Regions from separate parts of the Halioglobus sp. D3-4 genome, predicted to be linked through region 4. Evidence: predicted binding sites of a transcription regulator. Region 4 holds the regulator's gene; each other region holds the start of a gene.
The links. The regulator sigma-54, encoded in region 4, starts transcription at its own class of promoters, with help from an activator protein. The targets are predictions, from matches to a motif close to TGGCACANNNNTTGCNNT.
Positions count from the first base shown of each region.

Region 1: glnA (glutamate--ammonia ligase) is a predicted target of sigma-54. The motif match lies at 1,224-1,241, and genes of this name have one in related genera.
Region 2: AC0L6S_RS18935 (PEP-CTERM sorting domain-containing protein) is a predicted target of sigma-54. The motif match lies at 1,148-1,165, and genes of this name have one in related genera.
Region 3: glnT (type III glutamate--ammonia ligase) is a predicted target of sigma-54. The motif match lies at 1,264-1,281, and genes of this name have one in related genera.

Region 1 is NZ_CM147907.1:3,972,887-3,975,092, reverse strand. It holds gene thiI (tRNA uracil 4-sulfurtransferase ThiI) at 1-1,016, opposite strand, end outside; gene glnA (glutamate--ammonia ligase) at 1,348-2,206, shown strand, end outside.
Region 2 is NZ_CM147907.1:4,287,139-4,289,344, reverse strand. It holds gene AC0L6S_RS18940 (MFS transporter) at 1-927, shown strand, start outside; gene AC0L6S_RS18935 (PEP-CTERM sorting domain-containing protein) at 1,219-2,202, shown strand.
Region 3 is NZ_CM147907.1:4,437,184-4,439,389, reverse strand. It holds gene AC0L6S_RS19605 (N-acyl homoserine lactonase family protein) at 1-114, opposite strand, end outside; gene AC0L6S_RS19600 (alpha/beta fold hydrolase) at 199-1,221, opposite strand; gene glnT (type III glutamate--ammonia ligase) at 1,324-2,206, shown strand, end outside.
Region 4 is NZ_CM147907.1:2,674,055-2,676,260, reverse strand. It holds gene ptsN (PTS IIA-like nitrogen regulatory protein PtsN) at 1-22, opposite strand, end outside; gene hpf (ribosome hibernation-promoting factor, HPF/YfiA family) at 33-320, opposite strand; gene AC0L6S_RS11510 (RNA polymerase factor sigma-54) at 393-1,886, opposite strand; gene lptB (LPS export ABC transporter ATP-binding protein) at 2,064-2,206, opposite strand, start outside.

The DNA of each region.
Region 1 (2,206 bases), 1.3 Mb from region 4:
GCATACACGGCGGTCCCGATCTGTTGCGCGATCTGCATGATCTCTTCCTTGTCGGTGGTGACCAGCGGTCGCAGAACCAGGCGCTCGGTAACGCGATCAATAACCGAGAGGTTGCGCAGTGTCTGGGAACTGACTTGCGCCACGCATTCGCCGGTGACCAGCGCGTCGATCTGCAGATCTTCCGCCACGCGATCAGCAACGCGCAGCATCATGCGCTTGAGCACCACCCCCATATAACTGTCCTGAACCTTCTTCAGCAGCTCTGCCACCACTTCTTCAAACGGCACTGTTATAAAGAGTACACGCTGTTTGCCGCCGTACTGCTGCCACAGATGCAGGGCCACCTCCTTGACGGCCAACTCCTGATCCTGACCGCCGAGCTGGAAAAACACGTAGTGGGTACGCATACCGCGCTTCATGGTCAGGTAGCTGGCCACGGGCGAGTCGAACCCGCCCGACATCAGCGACAGCACCGGATCGAGACTGCCCGCGGGATAGCCACCCAGGCCGCGATGACGTTCGACCACCACGAACAACGACTCGCCGCTGATCTCGAGCTCCACAGTCACGTCGGGGTATTTCAGGTTGACGCCGGCGGCCTCGGTTCGGGCCAGCAGTGCGCCGCCCACCTGCCGCTCCACGTCGAGAGAGCTGAAACTGTGCTGCCCACTGCGCCGACAACGCACGGCGAAGCTGCGACCTGCCAGGCGCGATGTGTAAACCGGCAGCACCTGCTCTACTATATCGTCAAGCTCCCCCAGCGGGTGCTCCTGCACCGCGAGTACCAGCGTCACCCCCGGCGTGTTGCACATTCGGTGCACCAGTTGCGCCAGCGCCCGCTCATCGCTCAGTGAGGTTTCCACACGCAATTTGTCCCAGCTCCTGCGCAGCACGATTGCCGGATCGATATCACGCAACACGGCACGCAGGTTTTCCTCCAGTTGACGGACAAATTGCCGCCGCACCGGCTTACTCTTCATAACGATTTCGGAGAAATACTTGACAACGAATTGCATTGAGGCCATAACCATTGCGTCTGATCGGGGCGGGTATTATACGGACTTCACTCCCGCAATTGTGCAGACTAATCACAGCATCCTGCCAAAACAGATCGTGCACCGAAATGTTACGCTAGTGCTTTATTGTGGTGCATAAATGGGAGGCCAGCCGGTTTTGGTCGTTTAATATCCTCTAATTTCAATGAGTTACCCGAAGCACCTTTTTGGCACAACATTTGCTTCTACTGAAGCTCCTGACCACGCCTGAGTCGTTTGCCGCGGCGGACACCAGGATAAACAACGCGGACCGGCGCAGCTGGCCCGATAACTGCCCTACGGAGACCACAACATGTCAAAGAACACCCTGAAGCTCATCAAAGATAACGAAGCCCGGTGGGTGGACCTGCGCTTCACAGACACCCACGGCAAAGAGCAACACGTCACAATCCCTTCCAAGGAAGTGACAGAAGGCTTCTTTGATGGCGGAAAAATGTTCGACGGCTCATCCATCGCTGGCTGGAAAGGTATCAACAATTCCGACATGGTACTGGTTCCGGACGATGACTCATCTGTGCTGGACCCTTTCACTGACGACGCTACAGTGATTCTGCGCTGCGACGTTGCCGAGCCTTCCACGATGCAGGGTTACGACCGCGATCCGCGCTCCATCGCGCAGCGTGCTGAAGAGTACCTGAAGTCCACTGGTATCGGTGACACCGCGTTTTTCGGCCCCGAGCCCGAATTTTTCGTGTTTGATGACATCAAGTGGCATATCGATATGAGCGGCTGCAGTGTCAAAATTCACTCCGACGAAGCAGTCTGGGCATCCGACCACGCGTTCGACGAAGGCAATACCGGGCACCGTCCTGGTGTTAAAGGCGGTTATTTTCCCGTGCCTCCAGTCGACTCGCTTCATGACATTCGCGCCGCGATGTGTACTGCGATGGAACAGATGGGCCTGGATATCGAAGTACACCACCACGAAGTTGCAACAGCTGGCCAGTGTGAGATCGGTGTGCGTTTCAGCACGCTGGTGAAGAAAGCCGATGAGGTGCAGATCCTGAAGTACTGCGTACACAATGTCGCCCACGCCTACGGTAAAACGGCCACCTTTATGCCCAAGCCCGTTGTCGGCGACAATGGCTCCGGCATGCACGTGCACCAATCGATCTCAAAAGGTGGCGAGAACCTGTTCGCCGGTGACGGCT
Region 2 (2,206 bases), 1.6 Mb from region 4:
GGGATCGCATCGATAAGCACCATGATGATCACCCTGATGGCGGACTACGTAGCCAATGCCAGTCGCGGCAAGGCCACGGGTTTACTGGGCATAATGAACGGTCTGGGCGCGATGACAGCGGCCCTGTTCCTGTTGAAATTGCCGGCGATGTTCAAAGACGGCGGCATGGATGCCGAAAGCGCAGCGTTCGCCACCTACACCACCATGGGTGCCGTGACTGCCACGATCGCAGTATTGATGTTCATTGGTTTACGCAAGGGCGTAACGAACAAGGACGCGACGCGTGTCCCCATTTTGCGACAACTGCAGGAGGGCATGCAGGAGGCGCGTCGACCGGTGATCGCACTGGCTTATGCGGCATCCTTCGTCGCCCGCGGTAACCTCGCTGTGGTCGGTACGTTTTTTACCCTGTGGGCGACAATCTACGGTACGACAGTACTGGATATGACAGCCGCAGATGCGCTGGCCAAGGGCGGCAGCGTAGTCGCGATATCCTACGGGGCCTCACTGCTGAGCGCCCCCATCTTCGGCATCCTGGCAGATCGCATCAACCGTATTGCTGCGCTGGCAATCACGTTGACCATCAGCGCTGTTGGGTACAGCAGCACCTATTTCATTGAAGACCCTTTCTCGGTGGGGTCCATCATCTCGCTCATCTTCATCGGCATGGCAGAAGTCGGCTGCATAATTACCAGCGGCGTGCTCATTGCCGAGCACGCACCCGACCGACTGCGCGGCTCGGTTGTGGGGGTGTTCACACTCACCGGAGCGATAGGAATACTGATTGCCAGCGTAGTGGGCGGTTACCTGTTCGACCACTGGCTGAAATCCGGGCCGTTTGTGTTCTTCGGGCTGATCTCATTCGTGGTGCTGATGTGGGCGCTGGTAGTGTTGCGCAGGGATGCTGCCGGGCCTCGCACGGCCTGAACCCACCCCGATAGCCGTCGACGGCAGGCCACCGATCAAGCTCAAGCCTCGTTGGAATATGGGAGACTTGAACCCGTGGCGCCAGCGCCCAAGCCTGCCGTTTTATGACCCCAAGTTTCAGTTTTCTACGGTGAAATTTGTCAGGATTTTTTACATCCCGGACAAGCCCGACCTTTCCAAATACATGTAACTGATTGAAACCAAGAAGGTTACATTCCACCGGCACGGTATTTGCCTAATCAAACCCCGAATAGCATGAAGCTATTTGTAATAACATCAAGGAGCTCAACCATGGAATTCAATAATAGAGGGAACTACCCAACACACTTCTCACATCTCTTGTTACCAACCCTCCTAGCATCGATCATCAGCTCACAAAGCGCCTTCGCAGCACCAGAAGACTTCGAGACATTCACCGTAAACCAGTCCGTCAATGGCCAGGGTGGATGGACGGTTGAAGACTCGTTCGGAAATAGTGCCGAACTGTTTGATGAAAACATTGTTGACGATGGCGGCAATAACGTCTGGCGGATATCAAACTCGACAACCTCGGGCAGCATCAGCAACCAATCATGGTCTCAGACAGCGCCCCAGATCGCTGGCGAGACCGGTGCCGGTCTCTACAATGACTACGGCGGTGACCACACGATGCCGAATAACCCGCCACTGTCCTCGGGCACAGCGACTGACTCCTATTTCTATGGCGCTTTCGAATTCAAATCCGCAACCGGCGCCGCTCAGACCGATCTCTTTGCGTCGATCAATGCTGGCGCCAAGCAGAGTACCTTGAGAAATTCCTATATCTCGATTGAGGATACAGGCAGTGGCTTCGACCTGGGGTTCTACGATACAACGGGCACCGGATTCAATGCCACGACCATCGCTACCGGGCTGAATTACACCGACTTCCACAAGGTCGAGATGTATATTGAATTTGTCGATGGCCTTGGCACTGGTGCCCCTGGCAGCGAAATGGGTAACGACATTGTTAACATACTACTGGACGGCTCACTGATTCACACCGGAACAAGCTGGGAATCGTATTTTTACAATCTGCCGGATTCCGGGCCCGTTGGCACACCGCGTGCAGTTGATTCGCTGGTGTTCGCCATGCGCGGTACCGCCGCACCTGGCACCGCTGGTGAGGGCCTGTACTTCGACAACGTAGAGGTCAGCAATGCCATGCTGGTCGTTGACGTGCCAGCACCCGCGAGCCTCACGCTGCTTGGTCTGGGGCTCGCGGGCATGGTTTTTACAAGGCGCCGCAAAGCCTGATGCC
Region 3 (2,206 bases), 1.8 Mb from region 4:
GGCGAGTATCGGTGCGTGGACAATTATGCCGTGCCCCCTGCCACGCGTGGACAGCGTTTTTTCATAGCGATGTGTCCCGGTGAGGATCGGCCAGAAACGTCGAACCTGAGTCATACTATCTCTCCCTTGCCTTGTAACATGCCGTCACCGGTCAGGCGCTTCGATGCGGTGGTGCGCCTTAACCACAACAGGCACATGTCACTGCGCTGTTCGGCGCAACAGACTTTGCGCAGCCCGATAGATCATCCCGGTCTCTGTAGGCAAACGTCCCGGCCCACCAGCAATATGGCCGAAATCAGACTCAAGCACCTGGCAGTCGATACCGAGATCGCCGGCATCGCGGCAGGCATCGCTCGCTGTGAAGTATAGATCACTGCTGCACGGCATAAGAATCCCCGGGCAAGATAACGGCTGGACGGTTGCTCGCCCGGGGGCGCCAGTCACATCGCCGCTTTGCCAGGTGCGTAACTGGAGGAGCAGGTTATTGGCATCCTGCTGCAGGTGATCCTGCACCCAGAAGTCCAGCAACTGCTCAACCGACTCAAACCCCAACGCCCGATACAACTCGTTACGGAAAAATGCCTGACTGTACGCCCAGCCCGCATAGACGGTAGCAAACGCGGTTAAACCGCGCGTCGGTGGTTGCTGATAGTGACCACCGTTGAAATCCGCATCCGCACTCAGGGTACTCGCCACGCCCTCTAAAAAGACGCGGTTATGCGGGTAGCATTTTGCCGTCGCACAGACGGCCAGCACACTGCCTACGTGCTCGGGGTAGAGTCGCGCCCACTGCAGAGCCTGCATTCCGCCCATCGACCAGCCCATCACCAGACGGGGCCCGGCGTCCTGAAACTGCGCCTGCAACAGTGCGCGCTGCGCCCGCACATTGTCCGCAAGACTCATTGCGGGAAAATGCGGTCCGGCCTGTGCGCCGACGGTATTGCTCGGTGAACTCGACTCCCCTGCGCCAAACAGGCAGGGAATCACCACACAGTAGCCCTGCGCATGAAAAGGGCTGGCAGTATCGTCTACCCAGGCGCGATTGCTGATACCCATGCCGCCGTAATAGGTGGGCATCAGTATCAGGTTATCTTTTGGTGCGTTCAGTGCACCGAGTTGGTGATAGTGGAGTTTCCCACGCGACAGCAACTCGCCACTGCCGAGCTGAAACTCTCCGAGATCAAACTCGTGCTCCTGCCATTTATCGTTACTTTTCAACACTTTAACCTCAGCCGATTTCAGATATAAATTAAACATGCATCTTGGCATGTTTCTTGGATAGTCACTGATGAGCAAGAACCATTCCCACACAAAGGTAACGACATGGAAATTGATAAGCTACAGCAACAGTGTCTGGAACAGGGCATCAAATACGGTATCGCCAGTTACGTCGATGTTCACGGCGCCAGCAAAGGCAAGTTTGTACCGGTCAAACACTTCAAGCAGATGTTCGGCGGCTCTGAGCTGTTCACCGGCGCAGCGCTTGATGGCGTCCCGCAGGATATCGCCGACAATGAGGTCGCCGCGATGCCAGACATGGCGTCGATGCAGCAGTGCCAGTGGAACCCGGAACTGGCGTGGTTCGCCAGCGACCTGTATCTCGACGGACAACCCTTTGAAGCCTGCTCACGCAATATTCTGAAGCGACAACTGGAAAAAGCCGCCTCGATGGGGTTCACAATGAACCTCGGTATCGAGACCGAATTTTTTGTACTGCGAAAAAATGCCGAGGGCAGCATCGTACCGGTCAGCGACCGGGACACACTGGGCAAGCCCTGCTACGACGTGCCGAGCATGATGGACAATATCGCCATCATCGATGAGCTGGTGCAGGCCCTGACAGACATGGGCTGGGGCGTTTACTCTTTCGACCACGAGGACGCCAACGGCCAGTTTGAGATCGACTTCAATTTCAGCGACGCGCTCACCATGGCCGATCGCCTGATCTACTTCCGCCTGCTGGCCAACGAAATTGCGCGCAAACACGGTGCATTCGCAAGCTTCATGCCCAAACCTTTCGCCGACCGTACCGGCAGCGGAGCGCATTACAATATGTCGCTTGCCAGCAAGGAAACCGGTGAAAATCTTTTTGCAGCGAAGCCCGACAACGACCGCTACGACTGCGGCGTCTCGGAGCTGGCCTACCAGTTTATCGGTGGCGTACTGCGCCACGCCAAAGCCATCAGCGCTGTCGTGGCACCCACCG
Region 4 (2,206 bases):
GTATTTGACTGAGAGCATTCATTGTCGCGTGTCTAGTGCCCCCGGTGCTTCTGTTTGTGTTTGATCAGCTGGCGGTCCAATTTGTCTGAAAGGGCATCTATCGCTGCGTACATATCCTCTGATTCAGAGTGTGCAAACAAGTCGCCACCGGCGATATGGACAGTGGCCTCCGCACGCTGCACCTTTTTTTCCACCGTAAGAATGACATCGGTAGCGGTTATATGGTCGAAGTGGCGTTGCAATCGCTCGAGCTTGCTTTCGACATAGTCCTTCAGGGGAGTGGTGATTTCCAGGTGGTGACCAGTGATGGTGAGTTGCATAGGTTGCTCCTGTTACAGGTTTGAGACTATTGGTGCCTAATGCCGGCGAGGCCGGTTGCTGATAGTTTGATTCTAGACCAGACGTTTGCGTTCGTTGGATGGTGGTATAAAAAGAGCGTCACGGTATTTGGCTATGGTGCGCCTGGCAATTTCAATGCCCTGTTCTTTCAGAAGCGCTGCAATTTTGTTGTCGCTCAATGGCTTACGCGGGTTTTCGGCGGCCACAAGTTTTTTAATCAGCGCCCTGATGGCGGTGGACGAGCACTCTCCGCCACTGGTGGTCCCTACATGACTTGAGAAGAAATACTTGAGTTCGAAGACACCTCTGGGTGTGTGCATATATTTGTTTGTGGTGGCTCGCGAGATTGTGGATTCATGCATTTCAACGGCCTCGGCAATTTCGTGCAATACCAGTGGTTTCATGGCTTCGGTACCATACTCGAGAAAATTTCGCTGGTGATCGACGATTTTACTGGCAACCTTCATCAGGGTTTCGTTGCGGCTGTGCAGGCTCTTCAGAAACCAGCGCGCCTCCTGCAGGTTATCACGTAAATAGGTGTTGTCGGCGCTGTTATCGGCGCGTTTGATCAAACTGGCGTAGCCGGTATTGATGCGTAATTTTGGTGCGATATCGGGGTTGAGTTCTACCAGCCAGCGACCATTCTTCTTGGTGACAAAGACATCGGGGACAACGTACTCGACCTCCTCGGGTACCGCAGTGTAGCCCGGGTTGGGGTCCAGTGACTGAATCAGCGTCAGTATCTGTTTGAGTTCGTCCTCGCTAATTCGCGCGCGCCTGAGAATCTGGCCGAAATCGCTGCTTGCCAACTGGTTCAGGTAGCGGCTGACAATCAGTTTCGCCTGATCAAGCCAGGGCGTGGTGGGTGGTAACTGGTTTAGCTGTATCAGCAGGCATTCCTGCAGGTCGCGAGCGCAGACCCCGGAGGGCTCAAACTGTTGGAGCCGGTGCAGTACGGCGATGAGCTCGTCAAAATCTATCTCGAGGTCATCGGCCAGGCTCTCGTAAATTTCTTCAGGGCTGCTCAGGAGGCGACCGTTGGCATCCGTAGCGTCAATGATCGAAAGCGCTATAAGGCGGTCTGTATCGGAGAGTCGGGTCAGCCCAAGCTGCCACAGCAGTTGCTCACGGAGTGATTCACTGGCCGAGTTCTGTGCAGAGAAATCATGATCGTTGTTCTCATCACCCTGTGATGCTGGCGCCGATGCTGAAGGCAGCAGATCATCCCACTGCACATCAACAGGCAGATCATCAGACAGGGAGGACTCCCCGTCTACCTCCTTCGAGCTCCAGTCAGGCGCTTCCTCGGTACTGTCATCGTTTTTGTCGTTCTTGCTGCGCGAAGCGTCATCGGTATTGTCCGGTGCGTCATCACCTGAAGTGTAGGGGTCATCCTCAGACATCTCCAGAAGCGGGTTGCTATCCAGTGCCTGCTGGATCTCCTGCTGGAGGTCCAGTGTGGACAGCTGCAACAATCGAATCGCCTGCTGCAGCTGCGGCGTCATCGTAAGTTGTTGACCCAGCTTTAACTGGAGTGACTGCTTCATTTCAAGACTCGGAGCATTGTTTATCTCACGCGGGTATCATCCCGGCCGTTGGGACTTACACAGCCAGTGTAGCCCCCGTGGCCAACGGGTGGCAACCGCTTGGCGTGAAAATTGCTTGGTTTTGTGAGGTGGTCGAAAACTCGTGGCTATGGCCTGCGCGACCGCGCCGGGAAGGGGTTACATACGGAACTGATCGCCAAGGTATACCTGGCGCACATGTTCGTTGCCCAGTACATCTTCGGTTGTTCCAGAGGCGATAATTTGACCTTCGCCCACGATATAGGCCTTTTCACAGATATCCAGTGTGTCCCGCACGTTGT